Endozoicomonas gorgoniicola: one gene and its partner. The protein of the gene in region 2 interacts with the protein of the main gene of each other region in a pairwise test. Links are inferred from orthologs where the notes say so. Each region holds a gene or a part of one and is shown on either strand. Other genes may lie near its edges. The genes, in order: rlmKL and typA.

Evidence for each region.
Region 1: the proteins of typA (region 2) and rlmKL interact in binary tests that used the Escherichia coli proteins (3 or more experiments, as listed by UniProt). The link is inferred for Endozoicomonas gorgoniicola from one-to-one orthologs.

Annotation. Positions count from the first base shown.
Region 1 is NZ_JAPFCC010000001.1:2,702,581-2,709,507, reverse strand. Bases 1,846-4,825 are described here. They hold rlmKL (bifunctional 23S rRNA (guanine(2069)-N(7))-methyltransferase RlmK/23S rRNA (guanine(2445)-N(2))-methyltransferase RlmL), read left to right. Parts: upstream 1,846-2,241; coding sequence 2,242-4,410; downstream 4,411-4,825. Other genes in these bases: NX722_RS12435 (lipoprotein-releasing ABC transporter permease subunit), read left to right, coding at 4,599-4,825. Outside these bases: NX722_RS12455 (coiled-coil domain-containing protein), read right to left, coding at 1-162; NX722_RS12450 (quinone-dependent dihydroorotate dehydrogenase), read left to right, coding at 411-1,433; rmf (ribosome modulation factor), read right to left, coding at 1,567-1,779; more of NX722_RS12435, read left to right, coding at 4,826-5,843; NX722_RS12430 (ABC transporter ATP-binding protein), read left to right, coding at 5,836-6,543; NX722_RS12425 (putative adhesin), read right to left, coding at 6,562-6,927. UniProt on the Escherichia coli protein: Specifically methylates the guanine in position 2445 (m2G2445) and the guanine in position 2069 (m7G2069) of 23S rRNA. Methylation occurs before assembly of 23S rRNA into 50S subunits.
Region 2 is NZ_JAPFCC010000001.1:4,120,439-4,127,367, forward strand. What follows is about bases 1,914-4,895. They hold typA (translational GTPase TypA), read right to left. Parts: upstream 4,321-4,895; coding sequence 2,506-4,320; downstream 1,914-2,505. Other genes in these bases: NX722_RS18700 (hypothetical protein), read left to right, coding at 2,310-2,513; NX722_RS18710 (protein kinase family protein), read right to left, coding at 4,334-4,895. Also shown: NX722_RS18690 (hypothetical protein), read left to right, coding at 230-382; ltrA (group II intron reverse transcriptase/maturase), read right to left, coding at 463-1,728; more of NX722_RS18710, read right to left, coding at 4,896-5,008; lipid A export permease/ATP-binding protein MsbA, read left to right, coding at 5,289-6,929. UniProt on the Escherichia coli protein: A 50S ribosomal subunit assembly protein with GTPase and nucleotide-independent chaperone activity, required for 50S subunit assembly at low temperatures, may also play a role in translation.

The DNA of each region.
Region 1 (6,927 bases), 1.4 Mb from region 2 along the record:
TTTCTGGCTGGCTGAGTGGGTGAGTTTTACAGAGCTGGGGGCAGAGTGTTTGAGCGTAGTGACCTGACCTTTTGCCGCTGACTGGTCAGCTGGAACATTACCCGTATCGTCATAAGACCGGCCGCTGGGGGTTCGGTTCTGTGTCGATGTCAGGTTCATCATCGCGGGCCTCCTTGCATTGCCTTTTATGATTTCCGTGTAACTTGAGACCCGGCTTTATTAAGGAAGTTCGCTAACTGGTCAGGCTGGCTGTCACCAATGTCAGTAACCCTGACAATGACAGTAGAGGGAAAATGGAGCTATACAGTTTATGACTAAATTGCATAAAAAAAATTCCAAATCTGGTGTTTGTATCAGAATTACGTATAATTCCGCCGGTTTATCTTGACACTTCTTCTTCGGATTTCTGCATGTACCAACTTGGCCGCAAATTACTGTTCTGTCTTTCAGCTGAAAATGCTCACGATATGGCTCTTGAGATGATTGCGGCTGGTCAACGTCTGGGTGTTACCGGATTGATAGCACCGAAAGTACCTTCCCGTCCACGTCAGGTGATGGGGCTGACCTTTGACAACCCGGTCGGCCTGGCTGCGGGCATGGATAAGGACGCAGACTGCATCGACGGCATGGGCGCCCTGGGGTTTGGCCACGTTGAGCTGGGTACTGTTACCCCTCGCCCTCAGCCGGGTAACCCGAAGCCTCGTGCGTTTCGTATCCCTGAGCGCAATGCCCTGATCAACCGTATGGGCTTCAACAATAAGGGTGTGGACCATCTGGTTGAGAACGTACGGAAATGCAACTACAAAGGTGTGATCGGTATCAATATTGGTAAAAATTTCGATACTCCGGTTGAAAATGCCAACAGTGACTATCAGATCTGTCTGCGCAAGGTTTACGCCCATGCGGGTTATGTAGCTGTAAACCTGTCTTCCCCGAATACTCCGGGACTGCGTGAACTGCAGTACGGTGACGCCTTGAAAAGCCTGCTGGATATGCTGAAGCAGGAACAGGCTGCCTTGACTGAACGTTATGGTCGTAAAGTTCCCATTGCCATCAAAATTGCCCCGGATATGACCGAAGAAGAGATTGCCGGAATTGCTCAGGAGCTGGTGGCGTATGAGCTGGATGGCGTTATTGCCACCAATACCACTTTGTCCCGTGATGCCGTACTGGGGCTGCCTAATGCCCGGGAACAGGGCGGTTTGAGTGGCGCGCCATTGAGCGATCGTTCCACCGAGGTGATTCAGCTGCTTTCATCTGAGCTGTCCGGCAGACTGCCGATCATCGGTGTGGGTGGTGTAATGGATGCCAGAACCGCAGCAGACAAGATCAAGGCAGGTGCCAGCCTGGTACAGCTGTACTCAGGATTTATCTACAAAGGCCCGACCCTGATTCGTGAAGCAGCGGAAGCGGTATACTCCTGCGACCGCTGATCGCTTTATTGACAGTTCTTGCAGGTAGCGGCTGTAGATAGCTGCTGTAGATCGCTGCGAAGGCAAAATACAAGAAAGCCCCGGTAAGCCGGGGCTTTCTTGTCCTGAAAGGCTTTTACAGAAGCGTTATAAGTCAAAGATGGCTGGTGTCGGATATCCGATGAACACCCGATACGCCGATCATGCCATCCCAGTTGTCGACACGACCTTCCCGCCAGCCAGTCAACCAGGCCTGACGAAGTTGTGGTTCCTCGTGTGGGCAGATATCCTTGGAGCGGCCAGACACGCCTGTTTGATATCCCTTGGTATAGGCTCTGTCTGTTTTATCCCTTTTTTGTCTTTTCATCATGTGGTACTGCCTCTTGCTGGTACGTTTGTTGATTGCCTCCATGGCATCCCTTGATGCTTCCCGGTGCACAGCATTCCGGCAGCTCCCCGAGTCGAAGCAACCCTGGAAGCTGTTGAAGGCTCCGGGGGCATGTCTTGCAGGGAAAGTCTACGGGTCAATTTCTATCGAATATTAATTGAGCTGTCGAGAAATAAAATCTGATAAAAATAAAATTTTTAATAACTATTTAGAATTTATGCGCTGTCATCGTAACGCTATACATCGTAACGCTATACATCGTAACGCTATACATCGTGACGCTATACATCGTGACGCTATAAATCGTGACGCTATAAATCGTTAATTCTTCAGGAAAGCCTGCAATCGCGCAGTCTTCCTGAGCAAACCGTCCATGAGGGTGCCCTGGCTGTGCTAAGTAAAGCGCTTTCCCATGCCTCTCCAGAAAAATAGAGTTCAGAAATGAGTTCAATTGAATTTTTTGCCAGTTGCCCGAAAGGGCTGGAATACCTGCTGGCTCAGGAGCTGAAACAGCTCGGTGCGCAGACCGTGCAGGAAACGGTAGCCGGGGTCAGTTTCAGTGGTGGTCTGGAAGTCGCTTACCGTGGGTGCATGTGGTCCCGGCTGGCGAGCCGGATTCTGTTGCGACTGGGTGAGATTAACAGCGCCACCAAAGAACAGCTCTACGATGGGGTAAAGTCTTTTGAATGGGACGACCATCTGGACAGTAGCAGCAGCTTTCGCATTGATTTCACGGGTTCAACGCCAGATATCAATCACACCCGCTTTGGCGCCCAGGTGGTGAAAGACGCTATTGTTGACCAGCTGCGCGATGAGCATGGCTGGCGCCCTTCGGTCAATGCCAGCAATCCGGATCTGCGTATCAATGTGCATGCCCGTGGTGAAAAAGCCTTTGTTTCTATTGACCTGTCCGGGCAGAGTCTGCATCAGCGTGGTTACCGGCTGGAAGCGGGTACTGCACCGCTGAAAGAAAATCTGGCCGCTGCTTTGCTGATTCGGGCTGGCTGGCAGGAGAAAATGAAAACAGGTGCCACGCTGGTTGACCCTATGTGTGGCTCCGGTACGTTGCTGATCGAAGGTGCCATGATGATGGCGGACATTGCACCCGGCCTGATGCGTGCGCGTTTTGGCTTTGACCGCTGGATGGGGCATGTGCCGAAAATCTGGATGAATATTCTGGAAGAAGCCCGTGAGCGCCGTAAAGTCGGGCTGGCAAGTGTTCAGTCCAGTATCATTGGTTTCGAAGGGTTGTCGTCGGTTGCTCACCGGGCAAAAGGAAACCTCGAACGCATGGGGCTGTCCAGACTGGTCAGTGTTCGCCAGCAGGAACTGAAAGATTTGCAGCTGGATGCAGATCTGCCGGACGGTCTGGTGATCTGCAACCCGCCTTATGGTGAGCGTATGGGCGACGAGGCCAGTCTGGTGTACCTGTACCAGCATCTGGGTGAGAAGCTGAAACAGAACTGTCCGGGCTGGGAAGCCGCCATCTTTACCGGTACGCCAGCGCTTGTTCGTAGCCTGGGTATGGGGCCGAAAAAGACTTACTCCCTCTTTAATGGAGCGCTGCCGTGTAAATTGTTCCTGTACGATATTCGTGAAAAACAGGAGCAGCCGGTTTCTGCCAGTGCTGAACCAACAAAAGCCAATATTCCTTCTGTTACTTACCGTTCAGAAGGTGCCACGATGTTTGGCAACCGTTTGAAGAAAAATCTTCGGACCATTGGCAAGTGGGCGCGTAAAAGTAAAATCCAGTGTTACCGTCTTTATGATGCGGATATGCCGGAATATGCGGTGGCTGTTGATGTCTATGGTGACTGGGTGCATGTGCAGGAATACGCCGCACCGGCTTCTATCAATGAAGAAAAGGCGAAAGAACGTCTGCTGGAAGCGCTGGGCGTGATCCCTGAGATTCTGGAAATTCCCCGTGAACAGGTGGTCTTCAAACAACGTAAACGTCAGTCCGGAACCAGCCAGTACAACTGCGTGGATGAGGTGGGTCAGATGATGGAGGTTGAAGAAGGCGGTTGTCGTCTGCTGGTCAACCTGCGCGACTATCTGGACACCGGGTTGTTCCTGGATCACCGGCAGATGCGCTTGCGTATTCAGAAGGAAGCGAAAGGTAAAAAATTCCTTAACCTGTTCTGTTATACGGCAACGGCAACGGTCCATGCGGCTGTTGGTGGAGCCAGTACGACCACCAGTGTAGATCTCTCGAACACCTATCTGGACTGGGGGCGAAAAAACCTGGCTTTGAATGGACTGAGCGAAGTACGCCACCGCTTTGAGCGGGAAGACTGCCTGAAGTGGATTGAACAGGATAAAAACGACTATGACCTGATTTTTATCGACCCACCCACCTTCTCAAACTCCAAGAAGTTCGAAGGTGTGTTTGATGTGCAGCGTGATCATGGTCATCTGATCAAACTGGCAATGCGTCGTTTGAATGAAGGCGGTACCCTGTATTTTTCCAACAACTTCCGTCGTTTCAAGCTGGATGAGAAGGTAGCGGCAGAGTTCGAGGTAAAAGAAATTTCCGGTCAGACCGTTGATAAAGACTTCCAGCGTCGCAGCAACATTCACCGTAGCTGGATGATTCGCCATAAAGGTTAAAGTTTGTTTTTATACAAACGTCATCGTTCCCGCTAAAACGGGAACGATGATAAAAAGTTTACAGAGGCTTTTCATGGGCGGGGAGTCACGGCAATTGTCATTTTCAGGTTATAATGGCGAACTTCCTTACAATTAATTTGGCTGGCCTTTGTTTGCGAAAAGACTGGTCGTCACTGGACCCGGATTGAATGTTCAGACCCTTACCCTTTTTCATTGGTTTGCGGTATACGCGAGCCAAGCGGCGAAATCATTTTATTTCCTTTATTTCATTGATGTCGATGATCGGGCTGACGCTCGGTGTGTGTGTGCTGATTATCGTTATGTCGGTGATGAACGGCTTTGACCGGGAACTGCGCACCCGAATTCTGGGTATGGTTCCCCACGCTTCTATTACCGCAGTCAGCGGGGGCATGTCAGAGTGGCAGGAGGTGCTGGAGCGGGCTGTTGAATTCGACGGAGTGGAAGCCGCCGCACCGTTTATTGATGGTCAGGGCATGCTGGCGAACGGGTCTATTGTTCGTGGTGCCATGGTCTATGGCATTGAGCCTGAGTATGAGAAGCAGGTGTCTATCATCAATGACCACATGGTTCAGGGGTCACTGGATGATCTGAAACCGGGGGAGTTCGGGATTGTTCTGGGTGAGCTGTCTGCCCAGTATCTCGGTGTGACACTGGGCGATAAAGTGACGATGGTGCTGCCGGAAGCCAATGTGAATCTGGCAGGCGTGTTCCCCAGGATGCGACGTTTTACCGTGGTCGGGTTGTTCTCTGTCGGGGCTGATCTGGACGGCAGTCTTTCCTATATCAATATTCAGGATGCCGCTCGTTTTTTGCAGGTGCCAGAAGGCGTAGAAGGTATTCGCCTGAAAATGCACGACTTGTTCCGGGCTCCGGCTATTGCCTGGGATCTGGCGATGACACTGCCCGGGCGTTATTTTGTGCAGGACTGGACCCGTACCCAGGGGCGTTTGTTCCAAGCCATCCAGATGGAAAAAACCATGGTCGGTTTGCTTCTGACCCTGATTGTTGCCGTGGCTGCGTTTAATATTGTTTCTACCCTGGTCATGGTGGTGACGGATAAGCAGTCTGATATTGCTATCCTGCGGACACTGGGTGCCAGCCCGAGAACCATTATGGGTATCTTCATGGTGCAGGGTTCCCTGATCGGTATCATTGGTACGGTACTGGGTGTGGTACTGGGTGTGATTGCGGCTTTGAATGTGGCTGGTATTGTGTCAACCATTGAGCAGGTGCTGAGTATTCGCTTCCTGAGCCCGGATGTCTATTTCATTTCCTATCTCCCTTCTGAACTTAAATGGCAGGATGTCACTGTGATCAGTGTGACGGGTTTGTTGATGAGTTTCCTGGCGACTCTGTACCCGGCCTGGCGTGCTTCCAAAACTCAACCGGCGGAGGCGCTACGTTATGACTGAACAGGCTGTGAGTGAACAGAGAAGCGACGTTTTAAAATGTACGGCTCTGGCAAAGAGTTTTGATGAAGGGCCACAGGAGCTGAAGGTTCTGAAGGATGTTAATCTTTTTGTTGCACCTTCTGAGCGTATCGCCATCGTAGGGGCTTCCGGTTCCGGCAAAACGACTCTACTGCAGCTGCTGGCAGGGCTGGATAAGCCCAGTTCCGGCGAGGTGCTGGTCTGTGAGCATAATCTGGCACATATGAAAGACCGTGAGCAGAACCGCCTGCGTAACCAGCATCTGGGTTTTGTCTATCAGTTTCATCATCTGTTGCCGGAATTTACTGCACTGGAGAACGTTTCCATGCCGTTGTTATTACGCAGGGGGATGTCTTTGAAAACGGTGCGACAGCAGTCAGAGCAGATGCTGGAACTGGTGGGAATGTCACACAGGGTGAAGCATAAGCCAGCTGAATTATCGGGTGGTGAACGACAGCGTGTGGCGATTGCCCGGGCGCTGGTGACCCGACCTGACCTGGTGTTTATGGATGAACCGACCGGCAATCTGGATCCGAATACCGCTGCCAGGGTTCATGAGCTGATGGCTGATTTATCCAGAGAGCTGACCACGAGTTTTATTGTGGTGACCCATGATATGGCCTTTGCAGAGCAGATGGATAAAACCTACCTGCTTACAGATGGCACTCTGGTGTTGAGTTAGATCTGGAATGGTCAGTCCTTAACTCGCAGTGTTCTGTGACTGGCTAAAGGGAGGGTTGTCGTAGCCTGGTACGTATGGCTTAATCTCCGCCCCCAACACATAACGACAAAACAGGCAATGAATTCTCGGATAGACATGACCTGTTACATAAAGTGTATAAATTAATTCTTTCAGACATGTGCATACCAGCGCATCGGATGTCGGGATGATAATGTCATAAATCCGAAATGGGTGCTGATCGAAATAGGAGCAACCAGGGTTGAACCTGGAGGTATTGAGATATTGATATATATGCTCGTCGCTGGGAAATGGGAGCTCATGTACCAGAGAATAATCCGGCACGGTTTCTCCTGGCAGTATGGCTTCCAAAGGAGGGAATTCACC
Region 2 (6,929 bases):
ATTTCATCACTACTACAGGATCATCTGCCACCTCACACCACTGTTACCCTTGAGTTTCCTCTTGCGATAACAGCCCCTGAGATTCAGAGATTGATGCCAGGCTTCCCCAGTTACTAAACGGTTCCCTGTCAGAAATGCCACCCTCAAGCACAGAGTTGGGACTGACTGAGTATCGGGCTTTGCGCTATTTCGCACGCTTGCCGCTCCCAACCTGCCGAATCAGGTTCGCTTGCGCTGTGTACCTCTGACTTCCTATGGCTTCCTTCAGACCCAACCGTTGGCCAGTTACGCCCTTGCCATTCAGATTGCCTTCCCCTCAGTCGGGGCGGCTCAGGCTTCTTTCAGCCTGACGGGTTTGCCCGCTTCGCTGGGCAAACATTAGGTAAGGCGGGGCTATTGCCCCGTCCTTCCCACAGAACCGTGCGTACGGACCTCGTACACGGCTCCTGCACTCTCTATCCCTTAACAATAAGGGGCAAGAACGCCCGTTTTAACGCCTTCCAAATTGAACAACTTTATCTCATTGAACCAGTTGTTCGGCATGGCTAAATGCGACAGGGGACTGCACGCATTTCTCCATGAACGCATTTTGATGTACTTAAATGGTGGCTTGTAACCCAGTTGCTTCAGCCGACGATGCAGCTTCGCTGGTTTCTTCCACTGTTTCAGTTGTAAACATCTCAGCCTGCGCCTCATCCATCCTGTCAGCCGTTTTAATTCACGACTACAGTTCGCTATCCTGAAGTAATTAGCAAATCCTCGTATCACAGGGTTCAGTTCTCGGATTACTCCTTCAAGGTTCGTTCCCCGATTCCTTTTCGTGATTCGCTTTACCTTTGCTTTCAGTGCGTTGAGCTTCTTTTCCTGTATGCGCGTATAGCTGCTCAGGATTTCAACTCCCAGAAATTTCACACCCTCGCCGCTATGGGCTATGTGTGTTTTATTCTGGTTGACCGTCAGTTTCAGGTCTTGCTCCAGTACTTTGGTCGCCACTTTCAGAGCGTTTTCTGCCGCTGCTTTGGAGCCACACAGAATCAGGATATCGTCCGCATAGCGGACAATCCTGTGCTTGCGTCGCATCATTTCCTGATCAAACGCATCAAGATAGACGTTTGAGATTAAGGGACTGATCACTCCGCCCTGTGGACTGCCTGTTTCCGTGGCTTCCAGTTGATAGCCAACCATCACCCCGCTTTTCAGGAACATTCTGATCAGGTTCAGGATGCTTCCATCTGCCACTTTGTGCCTGAACGCCTTGAGAATTAACTCGTGGTCGAGTCGGTCAAAGCATTTGGACAAGTCCATGTCCACCACCCAGCGTCTGTCGTACTTCCGTATGAACAGGGTCGCCTTGGTAATGGCTTGATGGCAGCTTCGATTCGGTCTGTACCCATAGCTGGACGGGTGGAAGTCCGGATCAAAGATCGGGGTCAGGATATTTAGAAGTGCTTGTTGGACGATTCGGTCTTTTACTGCGGGGATTCCCAGCAGACGCTTTCCACCGTCTTCTTTGTCGATTTCTACACGCTTTACCGGTAGCGGTTTGTAGCGCTTTTCCCGCAATTCAAGCAGTAACTGTTCAAGATTACCACGCAGATTCGAGGCGTAGTCGCTCAGGCTCTGCCCATCTATTCCGGCCGCACCTTTCGCTTTCCATACCTTTTTGAATCCGTTGTAAAGCGCTTCCATCGTCAGCAAGCGCCCATACAGGCTATAATATACTCTCATCAGTTACTGTCTCACGACAGACAGATTGCGCCATCCTTCTACTGTGGCCGGATTCTTCATGGACATTCACAGGCGTTCTGGCTCAAGGCAATCTACCTGCTACCTGTCCTTTACTCCCGAGCGCGGCTCTTTCTTTTAGCAGGATTGTTCCCAACCTCACCAGCCGAAGATGTCCTGCCTCGTCAGGCAGCTTGTGCGCTCACAGTGTCATTCCTGCGGTCTGACTGTTCTTTAAGAATGCTTCACCCCTTCGCAACATCTGCCGCTTTTGACGACACATGCCCTACAGTCACTCTGGCTGTAGTCATTCCGGTTTTGCCCTCCGAACGGTTACCCGCCTTCACAGGCCGGAATTTCATCACTACTACAGGATCATCTGCCACCTCACACCACTGTTACCCTTGAGTTTCCTCTTGCGATAACAGCCCCTGAGATTCAGAGATTGATGCCAGGCTTCCCCAGTTACTAAACGGTTCCCTGTCAGAAATGCCACCCTCAAGCACAGAGTTGGGACTGACTGAGTATCGGGCTTTGCGCTATTTCGCACGCTTGCCGCTCCCAACCTGCCGAATCAGGTTCGCTTGCGCTGTGTACCTCTGACTTCCTATGGCTTCCTTCAGACCCAACCGTTGGCCAGTTACGCCCTTGCCATTCAGATTGCCTTCCCCTCAGTCGGGGCGGCTCAGGCTTCTTTCAGCCTGACGGGTTTGCCCGCTTCGCTGGGCAAACAAAAAAGTAAGGAGGCACAAGGCCTCCTCACACAGCAAACGCTGTTATTTATTTAGAACGGCTGGCACGCTTACGCTCATGCTCCTTCAGGAACTTCTTGCGCAAACGAATGTGGTTAGGTGTTACCTCTACCAGTTCATCGTCATCAATGAACTCCAGAGCCTGCTCCAGAGAGTGACGAATCGGTGGCGTCAGCTGAATGTTTTCATCAGAGCCGGAGGCACGGACGTTAGTCAGCTGCTTACCTTTAGTCGGGTTAACCACCAGATCGTTATCACGGTTATGCAGACCAATAATCTGGCCCTCATACACGTCAACATTAGGCGGCAGGAATAAACGACCACGGTCTTGTAGATTCCACAGGGCATAACCCAGCACCTTGCCGTTGACCATGGAAACCAGCACACCGTTCTGGCGATGAGTCACTTCACCGTCTTTTACGACACCGTAGTGATCAAAGACATTGGTCAGGATACCGCTACCGGACGTCATGGTCAGGAACTGGGAACGGAAACCGATCAGGCCACGGGCTGGCATGACGAATTCCAGACGTACACGACCTTTGCCGTCTGGTACCATATTGGTCAGTTCAGCTTTACGCAGACCCATCTCTTCCATCAGGGAACCCTGATGTTCTTCTTCGATGTCAATCACCACCTGTTCGTATGGCTCCTGTTTGACACCGTCGATTTCGCGTACCACTACTTCAGGGCGGGAAACACCCAGTTCGAAGCCTTCACGACGCATGGTTTCAATCAGAACAGACAGGTGCAGCTCACCACGACCCGATACTTTGAACTTGTCGGCGCTGTCGCCTTGTTCTACCCGCAGGGCAACGTTGTGCAGCAGTTCCTGCTCCAGACGATCCTTAATATTACGGGAAGTCACATACTTGCCATCCTGACCAGCAAACGGAGAGTCGTTAACCTGGAAGGTCATGCTAACGGTTGGCTCATCCACAGTCAGTGGTGGCAGCGCTTCAACATTATCCGGGTGGCACAGGGTGTCAGAGATATTCAGTTTGTCGATACCGGTCACGCAGACGATATCACCCGCACGGGCCTCTTCTACATCAACACGCTCCAGACCAAGATGGCCCATCACTTTCAGAATTTTGGCGCTGCGTACCTTGCCATCTGCACCAATCAGCTTGATCGGAGTGGAAGGCTTCAGAGTACCACGGGTGATACGACCCACACCGATAACACCCAGGAAGCTGCTGTAATCCAGGGCAGACACCTGCATCTGGAAAGGTGCGTCAACATCCACCTTGGGCGCCGGTACGTTGCGGGTAATCATTTCGAACAGTGGCGTCATGTCTTCCGCCATATTCTCAGGGTCATCACCGGCAATACCGTTCAGGGCAGAAGCGTAAATGATCGGGAAATCCAGCTGCTCTTCAGTTGCACCCAGACGGTCAAACAGGTCAAACACTTCATCCATTACCCAGTCAGGACGGGCGCCCGGACGGTCAATCTTGTTGATGACCACAATTGGGCGCAGTCCCTGCTCAAACGCCTTCTGGGTCACAAAACGCGTCTGGGGCATTGGGCCATCTACGGCGTCGACCAGCAGCAATACGGAGTCCACCATGGAGATAACCCGTTCGACTTCACCACCGAAGTCGGCGTGTCCCGGCGTGTCCACAATATTGATGTGGAAATCCTGCCAGTTGATCGCCGTATTTTTCGCCAGGATGGTAATGCCGCGCTCTTTTTCCTGATCGTTGGAATCCATGATGCGCTCAGCACCCTGATCCTTGCGACCCAGAGTACCGGACTGTTGTAGCAGTTTGTCTACCAGCGTCGTTTTACCGTGGTCAACGTGCGCTATGATGGCTATATTGCGAAGTTTTTCTATCACTTTCTTTCTCTCATCAAATCTCGTTTACAGTTCCTGCCTGAATAACACGGGCCACTTCTTCAGCGTCTATATTATTGGCCTGTTCCGCATACACCGAGGGGAAGGTGTTATTTTCAAGCAGGTAAGCCACATCGACCTCGTAACGGGCCATGTGACAGAAATTCCTTAAGCACAACTCTTTTTTCAGAGCGCCGAAGCTAAAGCGCATATCGGCAATATCGATCAACCCGAGAGTACCATCGGGCTGCTGCACAATATTGCCCAGGTGTGCTGAGCGAAAATACACGCCCAGCCTGTGCATTCTGGCGATCAGTCGGGCATTGTCTGCCAGTAACTGCTGTCTCTGCTGTTCGCTGACCAGAGGCAGCGCCTGCCGCAGGGTCTTGCCCGGCAACGGCTGATAATGCACTGCGGTTCTTGCAATAGACGGTATACGGTAGCAGTTAATTATCTTTACCGTCGGAATATTCAGTTGATGCAGCCTGTCGGCATTTCGTGCAAAACGAACAGAATAGGGCAGGAACCGGGCAGAACTGAACCGGCTTTTTACCATAAACAGTTTCAGGAACGAGCCATCGTTCAGACGCAGGACTTTATCACCATCCCCATCGCGCTCGATAACTTCTGCGCCCTTGCGCAAGGTCTGAAAATCCCTGTCAGAAAGTCGCTTGCCAAACAGCCGCCGCATCACCTGATATTTACCTGCAATCACCGGGGAAATTAAAAAGCGCTGAATATTAACGCATACCGATGAAAAATGCTCATTACAATCGTTATGAAAGCGTTAAAATGGATTTGCCTGGCAGCTGGGTACGCCTGCAGGCGCCGTAGTCACCCCCTCCCATCCCCATTGCACATTTGTGCTAATATTCCCCGCTTGCGGCTTTTTCATAGTCTTGACTCGGTTTGCATTGAGCAATGCTATGACTTCATCCACAATAGCGAACTCGTTAACTGATTGATTTTTAATGGCCATGTCAGAACCAGCCAAGGCCAGTGGCCTGCAGATTTATCTGCGGCTATTGTCCTATGTAAAGCCCTACACCGGCTTCTTTGTTATCAGCCTGCTCGGCTACGCCCTGTTTGCATTAAGCCAGCCCGCCTTTGCCCGGCTGCTGGAATACTTTGTAGAAGCCCTGGAAGGCAGCCATGCCACCATCAGCAAAGACCTGAGTGGATTTGTACCCATTGAAGTGTTTGCTTCGGCAGCACTGATACCAGCCGTTATGACCGTTATTGCGATTTTGCGCGGTATCGGCTCTTTTATGGGTAACTACTACCTCGCAAAAGTGGGTATGAATATCGTTCATGACCTGCGCTGTCTGATGTTCAACCACATGATGCAGCTGCCTAATGAATATTTCGACAACAATAACTCCGGTCATCTCATAGCCCGTATCACTTACAATGTTGGCATGGTGACCACTGCCGCCACTGACGCCATCAAGGTGGTGGTTCGTGAAGGCTTGACCGTGGTTTTCCTGATTTTGTACCTGTTGATGACAAACTGGAAGCTGACGCTGGTATTCTTTGCTGTGGGTCCTCTGATTGCATTGGTCGTGACAACGGCCAGCAAGCGTTTCCGTAAGCTGAGTTCAAAAATTCAGGACTCTATGGGTGACCTGACTCATGTCAGCTCTGAAAGCATTAATGGCTACAGAGTTGTACGGGGCTTTGGTGGCGAAGACTACGAAAGAGATCGTTTTAGAGGAGCCAGTACCAAAAACACCCGACAAAGCCTCAAAATGACCAAGGCTTCGGCTATTCACACGCCAACCCTGCAACTGCTGGTTAATTCTGCCCTTGCGATCCTGTTCTTTCTGGTACTCTGGCTGAAGGGTGATGCAACCACTGCCTCTCTGGTCAGTTTTGTGACCGCAGCTGCCCTGCTTCCGAAACCGATTCGTCAGCTCAGTGAAGTCAATGCCAATATCCAAAGGGGTATTGCCGCTGCTGAAAGTATATTTAAAATGGCGGATGAAACGCCTGAGCCTGACCACGGCTCCTTCACCTCAGAGAAAATTGAAGGCCGCCTGGAATTCAAAAACGTTACCTTCCAGTACCCGAATGCTGACCGCCCTGCGTTGGACAATATCAGCTTTACCGTAGAACCCGGTCAGACCATAGCTCTGGTGGGTCGATCCGGTTCGGGCAAAACCACTCTGGCTAATCTGGTACCCCGCTTTTACAATCACGGGCAGGGGCAGATTCTGCTGGATGGCACCGATGTCGAAGACTTTTCCCTGAGAAACCTGCGCAGCCATATCGCCCTGGTTGACCAGAATGTCACCCTGTTTAACGACACGGTCAGCCAGAACATCGCCTATGGCTTGCTAGATAAAACCAGTGAAACCGACATTAAAGCGGCTGCCGATGCGGCTTATGCCAGCGAGTTTGTGGCTAACATGCCAGAAGGTTTTGATACTCTGGTCGGTGAAGACGGTGTACTGCTCTCCGGTGGTCAGCGTCAGCGGCTGGCGATTGCCCGGGCGATTTTGAAAGACGCCCCGGTGCTTATTCTTGATGAAGCAACCTCGGCGCTGGATACTGAGTCCGAACGCCATATACAGGCAGCGCTGGAAGAAGTGATGAAAGGGCGAACCACGCTG